3 regions of the Polymorphospora sp. NPDC050346 genome follow, and region 2 is predicted to be linked to each of the others. Evidence: riboswitches for the same ligand, from Rfam matches in the RefSeq annotation. Region 2 holds a riboswitch; each other region holds the start of a gene.
The links. Region 2 has a riboswitch for cyclic di-AMP ahead of AB0I42_RS31565 (NlpC/P60 family protein). Riboswitches for the same ligand answer to the same signal wherever they lie in the genome.
Positions count from the first base shown of each region.

Region 1: linked by a shared signal. The riboswitch ahead of AB0I42_RS36085 (NlpC/P60 family protein) and the one ahead of AB0I42_RS31565 (NlpC/P60 family protein) in region 2 are both predicted to bind cyclic di-AMP.
Region 3: linked by a shared signal. The riboswitch ahead of AB0I42_RS17005 (hypothetical protein) and the one ahead of AB0I42_RS31565 (NlpC/P60 family protein) in region 2 are both predicted to bind cyclic di-AMP.

Region 1 covers NZ_JBFAKM010000069.1:15,438-20,108, reverse strand. Annotated here, with positions in the region: gene AB0I42_RS36090 (hypothetical protein) at 1-769, opposite strand, end outside; gene AB0I42_RS36085 (NlpC/P60 family protein) at 958-1,905, opposite strand; cyclic di-AMP (ydaO/yuaA leader) riboswitch at 1,957-2,096, opposite strand; gene AB0I42_RS36080 (DUF6232 family protein) at 2,780-3,283, shown strand; gene AB0I42_RS36075 (helix-turn-helix transcriptional regulator) at 3,351-4,214, opposite strand; gene AB0I42_RS36070 (helix-turn-helix transcriptional regulator) at 4,250-4,671, opposite strand, start outside.
Region 2 covers NZ_JBFAKM010000043.1:41,145-45,815, forward strand. Annotated here, with positions in the region: gene dcd (dCTP deaminase) at 72-650, shown strand; gene AB0I42_RS31565 (NlpC/P60 family protein) at 711-1,673, opposite strand; cyclic di-AMP (ydaO/yuaA leader) riboswitch at 1,768-1,907, opposite strand; gene AB0I42_RS31570 (peptidoglycan recognition family protein) at 2,137-4,125, shown strand; gene AB0I42_RS31575 (NlpC/P60 family protein) at 4,253-4,671, opposite strand, start outside.
Region 3 covers NZ_JBFAKM010000014.1:116,132-120,802, forward strand. Annotated here, with positions in the region: gene AB0I42_RS16995 (glycoside hydrolase family 19 protein) at 1-839, shown strand, start outside; gene AB0I42_RS17000 (hypothetical protein) at 906-1,349, opposite strand; cyclic di-AMP (ydaO/yuaA leader) riboswitch at 1,627-1,758, shown strand; gene AB0I42_RS17005 (hypothetical protein) at 1,763-2,800, shown strand; gene AB0I42_RS17010 (glycoside hydrolase family 65 protein) at 2,854-4,671, opposite strand, start outside.

The DNA of each region.
Region 1 (4,671 bases), on a different contig from region 2:
CGGGCCGGCCGAGGACCCGCAGCAGCAGCGAATGAGCGGTGAACGGGCCGACGCCCGCGACGCCGAGCAGGGCCGCGCGGACCTCGTCGTAGGGGGCGGTGTGCAGCCACTCCTCGTCGAGGGCGGCGATCCCCTCGACGACGCCCCGCAGGCGCTCGGTGCGCTGCCGGTGGCCGGTGTAGCCGGTCAGCTCGTCGTCGGTCAGCCGGGCGATGGTCGCCAGCGAAGGGAACGCGGTGTAGGCGGTGCCGTCGAGCCGGACGGTCGTGCCCAGGTCGGCCGTCAGGCGCCGTTTGCGGGCCGCGGCGAACCACTGCGTGCTGCGCTGGGTGAGCGTGAAGTAGACCGCGCCCTCGGCGAGGGACGCGAACCGGACCTGGTGCAGGCCGCGAAGCACCGGCAGCAGCGGCGCCATGGCCGGGTCGGTGTCGGCGGCGGCCAGCAGCGGCGCCGGATCGTCCGCCAGGCTGAACCAGCGGGCGACCAGCCGCTCGACGGCGCACAGGTCGGCCGGCGCCAGCGGGACGTCGGCGAAGACGGTCAGGGTGACACCGGGCGGGCCGGCGGCCGCGGCGACCTCGACCACGACCGCCCGGTCGGGACGGCCGGCGGGAGCGGGGAGCAGCAGCGCCTTGCGGACCGCGTCGCCGGTGCGGCGATGGTCGCCGGCGCCCGGGCCGAAGCCGTCGAGGGCACGCAGGCTCAGGTCGAACGAGAACGGGGGCAGAGCTGGCAGAACGGTCCGATGGACCGCGGGGAGGTCTGTCATGCCGGCCAGCATGGGGCGGTCCTACGACAATCGCCGTTCAAGATCGCCGTTTCGGCGCCGAATGTGCAGTCGACTGCGTTATCGGCGCCGAAACGGCGATCTTGCGGTGTTCGCGATCCGGTCACCGGACCGCCCGACGGCCCCGGCGTGCGACTGGCACGGCGGGGCCGCCGGGCGGCAGGAGTGCTCTACCGGACCCGGCCGTAGCCGTACGGGGGCATCATGTCGACGCTGGAGATCTTGACGCTCTCGCCGAAGGTCGGTGCGTGGATCACCTTGCCGCTGCCGACAAAGATGCCGACGTGGCCGAGGTTGCTGTAGAAGACCAGGTCACCCGGCTGGAGTGCGCTCCGGCTGATCTTCGCCACCCGATCCCACTGCATGGCCGCGTTGTGGGGCAGCGACTTGCCGGCCGCCCGCCACGCCGCCAGCGTCAGACCCGAGCAGTCGTAGCCGTTCGGGCCGGAGGCCGCCCACACGTACGGCTTGCCGATGGCGCCGTACGCGAACCGGACCGCGACACCGGCCTGCCCGGAGACCGCCGGGATGCTGCCGCTGTAGGAGCTGCCCGGGTTGGTGGCCGCGCCGTACGCCCGTTCCCGCATCTCGTACAGCTTCTTGAGGTCGGCCTCGATCTTCTTCTTGCCGGCCTGGAGTTCCTTGGCCTGGGCGGTCTCGCGGGCCAGGGTGGCGTCGAGCCGTGCCTGCTCGTCCAGGTATTCGCGCTGGGTCGCGGTGAACCCGCTCACCTGGGACTGGCGTTCGCGGGCGAGCTGTTCCAGGGTGCCCAGGCGGTCGACGAGCGACCCGTTCTCGCTCGCGGTGAGGATCGCCTGGATCGTGTCCAGGCCGCCCGACTTGTAGGCCCGGGCGGCGATCGTGCCGACCTCGACCTCGGTCTGGGCCAACTGCTCCTGCAGCGGTCCGAGCTTGGCCTCCACCGCGGTCTTGGCCGCCTTGGTTGCCTTGATCTCCTCGTTGAGCTTGTTGTAGGACTCGACGACCTTCTCCAGCTCGGTCGACGACTTGTTGATCCGCTGCGTCAGCTCGCTGACCGACGGCTCGGCGGCGGCACCCGTGGCGGGTACGACGAGGCCGATGGTGATGCCGGTCAGGACGACGGCGCGCAGCAGCATCCGGGCGGGCGACAATACAGGCAGAGCCTTTCTTCCCCGGGTCACGCCCGATCGACGTGATCCAGCCGCCTACCGGGTTAGCTGACGGATTCGGGCGGGAAGATCGCCCTACCACGAAACGTGGATTCACCCCTTGGTGCCGGTGGGTTCCCGGTTCACCGGTCCGGTCGACTGCGCAGCGTGATCGGATGTCGACAATGGATGACCGGTGATTCGGCGGCGCCGGGCCGGCGCCTCCCGAGGGGGTTGGCTGACGACCGGACCAGCGGCTCCAACCTAGTCGTGGTCCGAATCAACCGAAAGAGGGCGGCTGCGTGATGTGGAGCGAAGTTGCCTGATCGGGCGCGATGTGCTTACTGTCCGTTGTCGTCGCCGCGCGCTGCGTCGATCGCCGGCTCGATCGGGATCGCGGGTGGGCCGCGCGGCGGGCGCTGCAGCCAAAAGTCGATCTTGCCAAGATTGATTGTTGTTTGAGGCTATTTGTCGCTCTTGGCGGTATCAATCGGATCAAATGTGTGCATTGTGGTGGCTATGGGTGTCCAGGGGGCCACCTGCCGCCTGTAAAAGTGCCAGGTTGCACATCGCCCCCCTTCTCTTTTGGCGCACGGGTCCACACAATGGTGTTAGGCCGTAAAGGTTTCGCGGAACCGGCGCCGCAACGAGAAGGCGATCGGCACCTGACTGCCATCAGATGCCGATCTTTCGAACCGCATGTGGATCTTTTGAGACACGTGCCGATCTCAGAACGCTGGCGATTTTGATCTACGTCGATCTTGATTCACGTCGATCTTGATCTGCGTCGCCGACCCGCGTCACGAGCCCTTGGAGGCATCTCGTGAATGCTACCCGCCAACCCACCCGCCCAACAGAGGCCATGTCCGGAAAGCCCGAATGGGTAACCCGCCGGACACCTGCCACGATCTACCGCCAGCCCGGTCTCTACATCACGACGGAGTGGTTCGTGATCGGCAAACGGCGCTACCCGATCTGGGAGTTGACCAACCTGCGGACCGGGCGTGGCCGACGGGATCCACTCATCGTCCGGTCGATGCTGGTCACCGCGGCGGTGGTCGCCGGAATCGGAGTCACCCTCGGCTTCGTCCGCGAACTCCACACCATCAGCCCCGCCACCTACCTGGCCCTCGGCGCCGCCGCCATGGTGCCCATGCTGACCGCCGCCGTCGGATACCGGCTGCGGCCCAGGCCGTACGAGCTGTGGGCCGACATCCGCGGCCGGGCCGTCATGGTCTTCAGCACCGACCAGGAACGGGTGTACGGACAGGTCTCCCGGGCGTTGCTCCGGGCCAAGGAAGCCGCCCGGTACGGCGGCATCGCCGACCCGATGGCCGCCGCCGGCCAGTGGCCGACCGTACGCTGACCGCACCACGACGCGGGCGGATCCCTGCCGGATCCGTCCGCGTCCGCGTGTCCGGCCCACCCCGGCCTCAGCCGAGGTCGTCGGCGATCCGCGCGATGCGCGCGAGCGACGCCGCCGGCTCCAGCGACATGCCCTGGAGGGTCCGGAAGGCAGCCACGTAGGGCTCCACCGTGTCCGACGTGTCGGTCAGGTCCTGCGACAGTGGACTGCCGACGAAGACCACGTCGGTGTCACCCGTACCCGGGAACCGGACGACGATGAACGGGGAGCGTACCGCGTAGTCCGGCACCTGGAACGGCAGCACCTGGATCGTGATGTTGGACCTGCGACCGGCCTCGACGAGATGCCGCAACTGCTCGCGCAGGCAGAGCGCCCCGCCGGTCTGCCGGTGCAGCACCGACTCGTCGAGTACGACCTCGATGGACGGCGGGTCGGCCCGGTCCAGCACCTCGTGCCGGCGGCGTGCCCGTACGTCGTCGACGATGTCGAGATCGAACGGCTCCACCGCGAAGCGCAACGAGGCGACGGTGCTGGCCCGCGCGTACGCGTCGGTCTGCAACAGCCCCGGAATCCCGACCGACTGGAAGACCAGCAGGCTCGACGCCTCGACCTCGAGCCCGATGTACGACAGGTACGGCGCCGGCAGCCCGTCGCGGTATCGCGACCACCAGGCCCGGCGACGGGAGACCCGGGCCAGGGCGACCAGCTCCGCGACCTGCTCGGAGTCGGTCAGCCGGTAGTGGCTGATCAGCGCCTTCACGTCGTTGGTGGAGACGGAGACGGCGCCGGCCTCGATCCGGATCACCTTGGACAGCGACCAGTCCATGGCGTCGGCGACCTGTTCCTGGGTGAGGCCGGCACCCTCCCGGGCCGCCCGCAGTGCCGAGCGCAGTCGCCGGCGTCCGATCGTCGCTCCGTGTAGCGCGGTCATCGGTGGCCTCCTCACCGAACCGGAGCCGGGAATCGTCAGCCGATCTGGCGGGCGATCCGGTCGATCGTGGCGATCGACTCGTCGCGCCCGAGGGACATCTCCCGGAGCCGCTGGAACGTCTGTTGGTAGGGCGCCACGAGGTCGGGCCGGTCGACGATGTCCTGACTGTGTACGCCGTCGAGGTACACCACCGCGTCGTCGTCCGGTTCCGAAAATCTCAGAATGATGAAAGGACCCTGGCTGGCGTAGGTGCCGGCGGCGAACGGCAGGACCTGGATGGTCACGTTTGGCCAACCGCCGACGGTTATCAGGTGCCCGAGCTGTTCGCGTATACAGGCGGGCCCACCCGTCTGCCGGTGCAGCACCGCCTCGTCGAGGACCACATCGATGGCCGGCGGATCGGAGCGGTGCAGGATTTCCCGCTGACGTCGCATCCGGAGGGCGACCACCGTCTCGA
Region 2 (4,671 bases):
ACCAGCACAATCTGCCCGAACCGGCGGGGCGGGCCGCCGACCTGCCCAGCCCCGCTCGCTATGGTGTGACGATGCTGCTCTCCGACCGCGACCTCGTCAGTGAGATCAAGGCGGGCACCCTGGCGCTGGAGCCGTTCGATCCGGCCCTGGTCCAGCCGTCGAGTATCGACGTACGGCTCGACCGGCTCTTCCGGGTGTTCAACAACCATCTCTACACGCACATCGACCCGTCCGTGCAGCAGGACGACCTGACCTCGGCGGTCGAGGTGCCGGACGGGGAGCCGTTCGTGCTGCATCCGGGCGAGTTCGTGCTCGCGTCGACGCTCGAGGTGATCTCCCTCGGCGACCAGCTCGCCGGACGACTGGAGGGCAAGTCGAGTCTCGGCCGGCTCGGCCTGCTGACGCATTCGACGGCCGGCTTCATCGATCCGGGCTTCTCCGGGCACGTGACGCTGGAGCTGTCCAACGTGGCCAACCTGCCGATCACGCTCTGGCCGGGGATGAAGATCGGTCAGCTCTGCATCTTCCGGCTGTCGTCGCCGGCCGAGCACCCGTACGGGTCGGCGGTCTACGGTTCGCGCTACCAGGGGCAGCGTGGGCCGACGCCGAGCCGCTCGTGGCAGAACTGGCGGACCTGGCCGGTCCGCTGAGGCACGAAGGCAGTAAAGGGGCGCCTCCCGTCGAGGGAGGCGCCCCTTTTGGCGTCGCCGTCACATCCTGGGGCGGCCGAAGCTGTGAATCGTGCCGTTGTCGTAGCGCTTCATCAGGACCGGTACGCCGGCCTGGGAGGCATGCACCAGCCAGCCGTTGCCGACGTACATGCCGACGTGGCTGAGGTCGGAGTTGTAGAAGACGAAGTCACCGGGGCGCAGCTCGGAGCGGCTGATCGAGGGCATCATCCGGCGCTGGGCGGCGGCGTTGTGCGGCAGTCGTACGCCGACCTTGCCCCAGGCGGCGAGCATCAGGCCGGAGCAGTCGTAGCCGTTCGGCCCGGAGGCGCCCCAGACGTAGGGCTTGCCGATCTGGGAGCAGGCGAACTTGGCGACCGTGCTGGCCGGCCCACCCGGGTACGTCGCCGGACAGGGCGCCGGACGCAGCGAGCCGAGGCCGCCGGAGGTGCCGTACGCCTTGAGCCGCAGATCCTGGAGCTTCTTGATGTCCGCGTTGATCTGCTTGGTCTTGGCTGCCAGCTCGGCCTCGGTGGTGGTGAGCTGGGCGACGAGGGTGTCGAGCGGGCCCTTCTGCGCCGTGTACTGCGCCTTGAGGTCGACCACGCTCTGGATGTCGCGGGCCTGCCGGCGGGCGAACTGGTCGAGCAGTTCCAGCTGGTCGGCGAGGGTCTGTGGCGAGCCGTTGGTGAGAATCGAGTTCAACGCCGACGTGTTGCCGCCCTTGTAGGCGCGGGTCGCGAACTGACCGACGCGTTCCATGGCCAGGTCGACCTGGAGCTGAAGCGGGGCGATCTTCGCGGCGAGGCCGTCGGCCTGCTTCTTCTTCGTCGCCAACTGCTCGCGGGTGGCGTTGTGTTGCTCGATCACCGGCTCGAGCTGGCTCCACGACTTGTCGATCTGGGCTTCGATCTCGGCGACGGTCGGCTCGGCCTGGGCGGGCACCGCTCCGAAGAGGACGATGGCGACACTGGCGACGGCGACGAAGACGGTTGTCCTCGTCAACCGGCGGAGACGTGGCAGGGCCGGCGGTCGGCCGGCGGTCGCCGGCCGGAAGGGTCGGCGCCACGGTGCATGATCAGCCACCGGGGTCGGTGCTCCTTCTCCTTCGGACCGCCTACCGGGTTAGCTGACGGGTTCGGGCGGGAGAGTTGCGCCCTACCGCAAGTCTGCGGATTCACCCCGGTTACTTCTGGGTCCCCGGCTCACGACCTTGTTGTGACTCGGCGGTGTCGAGTCGACGCCATCCCTGGTGGATGGCCGGATCCCGCTCGACGGTTCATCACATTAGGCAGCGCCGTTATCAATGCGCAACCACCGGACCTGTGAAATCCGTTGCGTGTCAAGTCTGTCGCAGTCAGTCAGGCATGAAAGTTTCCTACAGTACGCAGACATCGTCCGGAATCCATTGACGGGAGCGGCCACACGGACGAAGGTGACGACATAGATCAATCCGACTGGAGGTTCGATGCAGCGTCTCACCAAGCCGACGGGCAGGCGGATCCTGCTCAGCGTCGCGGTCGTCGGCGCCGCGACGCTCGTGCCGGTCAGCCCGGCACCCGCCGTGCCAGCCCCGACCGATACCAGACAGCAGCAGTACGCCGCCGCGTCCGCCGAGTACGGCGTACCGGAGAGCATCCTGCTCGGCGTGTCGTACCTGCAGTCGCGCTGGGACACCAACGCCGGCACGCCGAGCACGAGCGGCGGGTACGGCCCGATGCACCTCACCGACGCCGCGCACGTGGCGAGCCTGCCGGTGCCCGGCCACCACGGCACCCACGAGGACCCGCGCGGCGACACCTCCCGCGAGGCGATCGAACTCGAACACCCCGCGCCCAACCCGCCGGACGAGGCGGCGCTGCGTACCCTCGGCACCGCCGCCGGACTGACCGGGGCCGGAGCCGAGGCGCTGCGTACCGACCCGGTGGTCAACATCCGCGGCGGCGCCGCGCTGCTCGCCGTGTACCAGCGGGAACTGGGTGCCCCGCAGGGTGCCGGCAGCGACCCGGCCGACTGGTACGGCGCGGTCGCCCGCTACTCCGGCGCCGACACCCGTGACGCGGCGGCCGCCTTCGCCGACGAGGTCTACTCGACGATCCGTACCGGCGCGACCCGACGGACCGACGACGGCCACCAGGTCAGCCTGGCCCGGCACGCCGGCCTCACCCCGGCGACGTCCTGGCTGGACCGGCTCGGCCTGCGCAAGCTGGCCCGCCCCGACGGGCTGGAGTGCCCGGACGACATCTCCTGCGAGTGGCTGCCGGCACCGTACGAACTGCGCGGCGACGGCACGGTTCCGACCAGCTACGGCAACCACGACAAGGGCAACCGGCCGGCCCAGCAGAAGATCGAGTACATCGTCATCCACGACGCCGAGGGCTACTTCGCCGGCACGACCCGGCTGGCCCAGGACAAGAACTGGGTGAGCTGGCACTACACGCTGCGCTCGGTCGACGGGCACATCGCCCAGCACCTGAAGGCCAAGGATGTCGGCTGGCACGCCGGCAACTGGTTCGTCAACGCCAAGGCGATCGGCCTGGAGCACGAAGGCTTCGCGGCCCAGGGCACCTGGTACACCGAGGCGATGTACCGCACCTCCGCCAAGCTGGTGCGGCACCTGGCGCTGCGGCTCGGCATCCCGCTCGACCGGCAGCACATCATCGGGCACGACAACGTGCCCGGCACGCTCGCCAGCAACATGGGCAGCATGCACTGGGACCCGGGCCCGTACTGGAACTGGTCGCACTACTTCGACCTGCTGAAGGCGCCGTTCTGGAGCACCGGCACGCACCGTACCGGCCTGGTCACGATCGACCCCGACTTCGCGACGAACCGGCCGGCGTTCACCGGCTGCGAGGTCGCGGGCGTACCGTGCCCGTCGCGCGGCTCGTCGTCGGTGATCCTGCGCAGCGCGCCGAGCCCGGACGCCCCGCTCGTCAACGACCTGGCGAAGCGCCCCGACGGTACGCCGAACACGATGCACATCTCCGACCACGGAGCGCGGGCGTCGGCGGGGCAGACGTACGCGATCGCCGAGCGGCGCGGCGACTGGACGGCGATCTGGTATCTCGGGCAGAAGGCGTGGTTCCACAATCCGCCGTCGGCCCCGAACGGCAAGTGGTCGATCGGCCTGGTCGCCACACCCAAGCCCGGCAAGGACACCATCCCGCTGTACGGCCGCGCCTACCCCGAGGCGGCGGCGTACCCGGCGGGCGTGCCCTACCAGACGATCTCCCCGTTGCAGTACACGATGAAGGCCGGCGAACGGTACGCCGTCGGTGACGTGCTGGGCAGCGAGTACTACCGGGCCAGCACGTACGAGGGCAACTCGCCCGGCGACTGGACGGTGATCCGCGGCGAGAAGACGTACGTGCAGATCCAGTTCGGACACCGGTTCATGTACGTGGACCGGGAGGACGTACAGATCCTGATGTCACCAGTCGGCGCTCCGCGCTGACACCTACCTGGTCACCAGTCGGCGCTCCGCGCTGACCTACCTGGTCACCAGTCGGCGCTCCGCGCTGACCCGTTCCAAAGGAAACGGCCCCCGCTTCAAGCGGGGGCCGTTTCGTGGGAACAGATGCCTAACCGGTTCCGACGCGCCGGAAGCCGACGACCGGCTTGCCCATCTGGTCGATGCTCGCCATCTGCACCGGTAGACCGGCCCGGGGGGCGTGCACCGTGACCCCGTTGCCGAGATAGATGCCCACGTGGCTCAGGTCGCTACCGAAGAAGACCAGGTCTCCGGCTTTGGCATCGGCCCGGCTCACCGCGGTTCCGCGGTTCCACTGCGCGCCGGTGTAGTGCGGCAGGGACACGCCGGCCCGGGCCCACGCGTACTGGGTCAGGCCGGAGCAGTCGAAGGAGTTCGGACCGGCCGCGCCCCACACGTACGGCTTGCCGATCTGGGCGCAGGCGGTGGCCACCGCACGGTTCGGGTGGTTGGTCGGGCAGGTGCCGATCCGGACCGGCGGACCGATGGGCACGTTCATGGCGGCCTGCA
Region 3 (4,671 bases), on a different contig from region 2:
GCGGAGGCGGCACCCAGCCGCCGCCGGGCACCAACTGCAACCACCCCGCCTGGGTCGCCGGCCAGTGGTACCCGGCCGGCTCGATCGTCCGCTACACCAACGGCCAGTACTACCGGGCCAAGCACGAGAACCCGGGGTACGACCCGATCATCAGCACCTGGTACTGGGAGCCCTACTCCTGCGGCGGGCAGCCGCCCACCACTCCGCCGGGCGGCAACACCGGCTTCGTGGTCAGCCAGGCGCAGTTCAACCAGATGTTCCCGAGCCGGAACGGCTTCTACACCTACAGCGGGCTGACCGCCGCGCTGAGCGCGTACCCGGGCTTCGCCAAGACCGGTGACGAGACCACCCGGCGGCGCGAGGCGGCGGCCTTCCTGGCCAACGTCAACCACGAGACCGGCGGGCTGGTCCACATCGTCGAGCAGAACCAGGCCAACTACCCGCACTACTGCGACACCAGCCAGCCGTACGGCTGCCCGGCCGGCCAGGCCGCCTACTACGGTCGCGGCCCCGTGCAGTTGAGCTGGAACTTCAACTACAAGGCGGCCGGCGACGCGCTCGGCCTGCCGCTGCTCACCAACCCGTGGCTGGTGCAGAACGACGCGGCCGTGGCCTGGAAGACGGCGCTGTGGTACTGGAACACCCAGTCGGGTCCGGGCACGATGACCCCGCACCACGCGATGGTCAACGGGATCGGTTTCGGTGAGACGATCCGCAGCATCAACGGCGCGCTGGAGTGCAACGGCCGCAACCCGGCCACGGTGCAGAGTCGGGTGAACGCCTACCAGCGGTTCGTCCAGATCCTCGGCACGACCCCCGGCAACAACCTCTACTGCTGAGACCGCGCGGGCCGGCGGCGGACAGGTCCGCCGCCGGCCCGCGACCCGGCGGGTGCCGGGCTCCGGTCAGCGTCCGCCGCGTCCCGGCCCCGGCCCGAAGCCGCCGCCCTTGCCCCCGAGCACGCCGGCCTCGGCGCCCGCGATGATCGCGTCGGCCTGCTCCCGGGTCAGCTCGCCTTCCTCGACCGCCGCGTCGAGCCGCTCCTTGAGCTTCGCCTGCCGCTCCTGCTCAGCCCCGGTGCGCAGGTCACCCTGCACCTTCTCCAGCGCGGCGGTGACCTTCTCCACGTCGACGCCGAGTTCGGCGGCCAGCCCCTCGGCGAGCTGCCGGTTGTGCTCGGCCCGCCGTTCCTCGTGCTGCTCCGTCCGGGACGGCGCGCTGGAGGACGACGTTGACGGCGCGGGTGTCGGATCCTCGGCGAGGGCCACGGTCGGTACGGCCACCGCCAGAGCGAGCACTCCGGCCGCACCGAGGCCGACGAGTGCCGCCTTCCTGGGGACGATCTGCATGATCACTTTCCTCCGATTGGTAACGGTTGGACGGATTACCGGGATTCACCATGAGTCGTGCTGCTGGGCGCCGGCCATGTGGAACCTGTCAGCAAGCTGGCAAGTCACCGCCCGGCAGCCGCCGGCGGCCGGCTCGGCCGACCAGCAGACATCACCGAAAGTCGTTGTCCTGTAACGCATCCGCCCTGGTAGTGGCTCGGTGGTTCCGGAGCGACGGAACCGAACCATCCGGTAGGCTGGCCCGCGGTCTCCGCCCGGCGGCGCCCATCGGCGCCGGTGGTGACCGCCGCCCAATCGCCGCGAGGCGAGCCGGGGAACCAGGTGTCCCGGGGTGAATCCGCGCCAGCGGTAGGGATCCTTCCGTCCCGAACCCGTCAGCTAACCCGGTCGGCGGCAGATGGGAGGAACGGTAGATGACGTCATTCCAGCGTCGGCGGCAGTCGCTGCCCGTCACGCTCGTGACCGCCGTAGCCGTGCTCATCGGCTTGGCGGTCGCCCCCGGCACGGCACACGCCGAGCCAACTTCCGCACCGACGACGCCCGGCGACGAGGGTGAGAACCCGTTGCTGCGCGACGTGATGGAAGCCACCAGCCGTGGCTACGTCGAGGCGAAGACGGCGGTCGACAACTCACGCAAGCGCCAACTGCAGCTCACCCTCGAACTGCAGAAGGTCGAAAAGCAGATCGAGGTGCTCCAGCCCGAGATCGGCCAGGTGGCGGCCAACGCCTACCGGATGGGCCGCATCGGGCCGATGATGATGCTGCTCAACAGCGCGTCGCCCGAGGACTTCCTCGACCGCGCCGAGAGCCTCGACGCCCTCGCCCAGCACGACAACCGGAAGATGCGCGAACTCAACGCCGCGCTCGACCAGGCCAACCGGGCCAAGGCCGCGATCGACCAGGCCGTCACCGAGGAGCAGCAGCAACTCGAGGTCATGGCGAAGAAGAAGGCCGAGACCGAGAAGGCGCTCCGGCTGGCCGGCGGCGCCTCGACCGGCGGGTTCGTCAACGCGACCTCGCCGATCGCCGCGCAGGCCCCGCGCAACCGCGACGGATCGTGGCCGGCACAGTCGTGCAACCAGAACGACCCGACGACCTCGGGATGCATCACCGCGCGTACCCTGCACGCGCTCAAGGAGACCCAGAAGGCCGGGTTCAACTGGTTCGTCTCCTGCTACCGCCCCGGTGGGCCGTACGAGCACCCCAAGGGACGCGCCTGCGACTTCTCGTCCCAGAAGAAGGGCTTCGGCGGCGTCGCGCAGGGTGAGAACAGGTTGTACGGCAACAACCTGGCCGCGTTCCTGGTCCGCAACGCCGACCGGCTCGGCATCCTCTACGTCATCTGGTTCAAACAGGTCTGGCTACCGGCGATCGGCTGGAAGTCGTACAGCGGCGCCTACGGCGACCCGAACACCGACCACACGAACCACGTGCACCTGTCCCTGCTGTAGGGACACTCACGCCGGAGCCGGGTCGCCTGCGCGACCCGGCTCCGGCGTATCCGTCACAGCTCGCCCAGCGCCGACCGGCGGGCCGGGGCACGCCCCGGCGGCTGGCGGGGTGCCGGCCCCGCCGGCGGAGCCGGCGGGATCGGCAGGGTCACCGGATCGTCACAGGTCACCGTGACCTCCTCACCGTGGTGCCGCAACTCCAGCCGGGTGTCGTCGTCGCCGTCCCGCAGCGCGTACGTCACCTCGTGCGGCCGCACGTCGACCCGCAGCCGCCGGCCGTGCCACATCAACGAGAACTCCAGCCGGCCGATCCGGCTCGGCAGCCGGGGCGCGAACGACAACCGGCCGTCGTGGTCACGCATCCCGCCGAGCCCGGCCACCAGCGCGATCCACGCCCCCGCCAGCGACGCCACATGCACCCCGTCGCGGGTGTTCTGGTGGATGTCGTGCAGATCCATCAGGGCGGCCTCGCCCAGATAGTCGTGGGCGAGTTCGAGATGGCCCGTCTCGGCGGCCAGCACCGACTGGGTGCACGCCGACAGCGACGAGTCGCGAACCGTACGACGCTCGTAGTAGACGAAGTTGCGCGCCTTCTCCTCGGCGGTGAACGCGTCGCCGCGCAGGTGCATCGCCATCACCAGGTCGGCCTGCTTGACCACCTGCTTGCGGTAGAGGTCGAAGTACGGATGGTTGAGCAGCAGCGGGTACTTGTCCGGCGGGGTCGCGGCGAAGTCCCACTCCTGGTAGCGGGTGAAGCCCTCCACCTGCGGGTGCACGCCCAGTTCCTCGTCGTACGGCACGTACATCGACCCGGCCGCGTCCCGCCACGCGGCGGTCTCCTCGTCGTCGACGCCGAGCCGCCACGCCTCCTCGCTGTGCCGCTGCACCGCCTCCGCGGCGGCCAGCAGGTTCCGCTGCGCCATCAGGTTCGTGTAGACGTTGTCGTCCTTCACCGCCGTGTACTCGTCCGGCCCGGTGACCCCGTCGATGTGGAACCGGCCGTGCCGGTCGTGGTGGCCCAGCGAGCGCCACAACCGCGCCGTCTCCACCAGCAGTTCCAGGCCGATCTCGCGCTCGAACTCGGCGTCCCCGGTCGCCTGCACGTAGCGGCGGACGGCGTCGGCGATGTCGGCGCCGATGTGGAAGCCGGCGGTACCCGCCGGCCAGTACGCCGAACACTCGTGGCCCCGGATCGTCCGCCACGGGAACGCCGCCCCGTGCAGGTCGAGGGTCCGGGCCCGGTCCCGGGCCAGGTCCAGGGTGGCGTGCCGCCAGCGCAGGGCGTGCGCCACCGCGGTCGGCTGGGTGTACGTCAGCACCGGCAGCACGAACGTCTCGGTGTCCCAGAAGACGTGGCCGTCGTAGCCCGGGCCGGTCAGGCCCTTCGCGGCGATCGGCCGTGACTCGGCCCGCGCGCCGGCCTGCAACACGTGGAACAGCCCGAACCGCACCGCCTGCTGCACCTCGGGATCACCCTCGACCCGCACGTCGGACGCGTCCCAGAAGTCGTCGAGGTATTCGCGCTGCTCGCGGACCAGGCCCTCCCAACCGGAGTAGCGGGCCCCGGCCAGCGCACCGCCGACCTGGTCCCGCAGCGCGGGCCGGGACCGCCGGCTGGACCAGCCGTACGTCAGGTACTTGACCATCCGCAGCCGCTGGCCCGGACGGAGCGCCACAGCGACCGTCGTACGGGCCCAGTCCTCGTACGCCTCGGTGGTCACCTTGGTGCGGTCCGGCCCGTCGACCTCGTGCCCCATCGCGGCGGCCAGCCGCAGCCCGCTCCGCTTGGTCCGGTGGATCAGCAGGCCACCGTCCTCGTAGACCAGCCGCTCCTCGGCCTGCAACGGCGACTCCAGCACGGCGGCGACCCG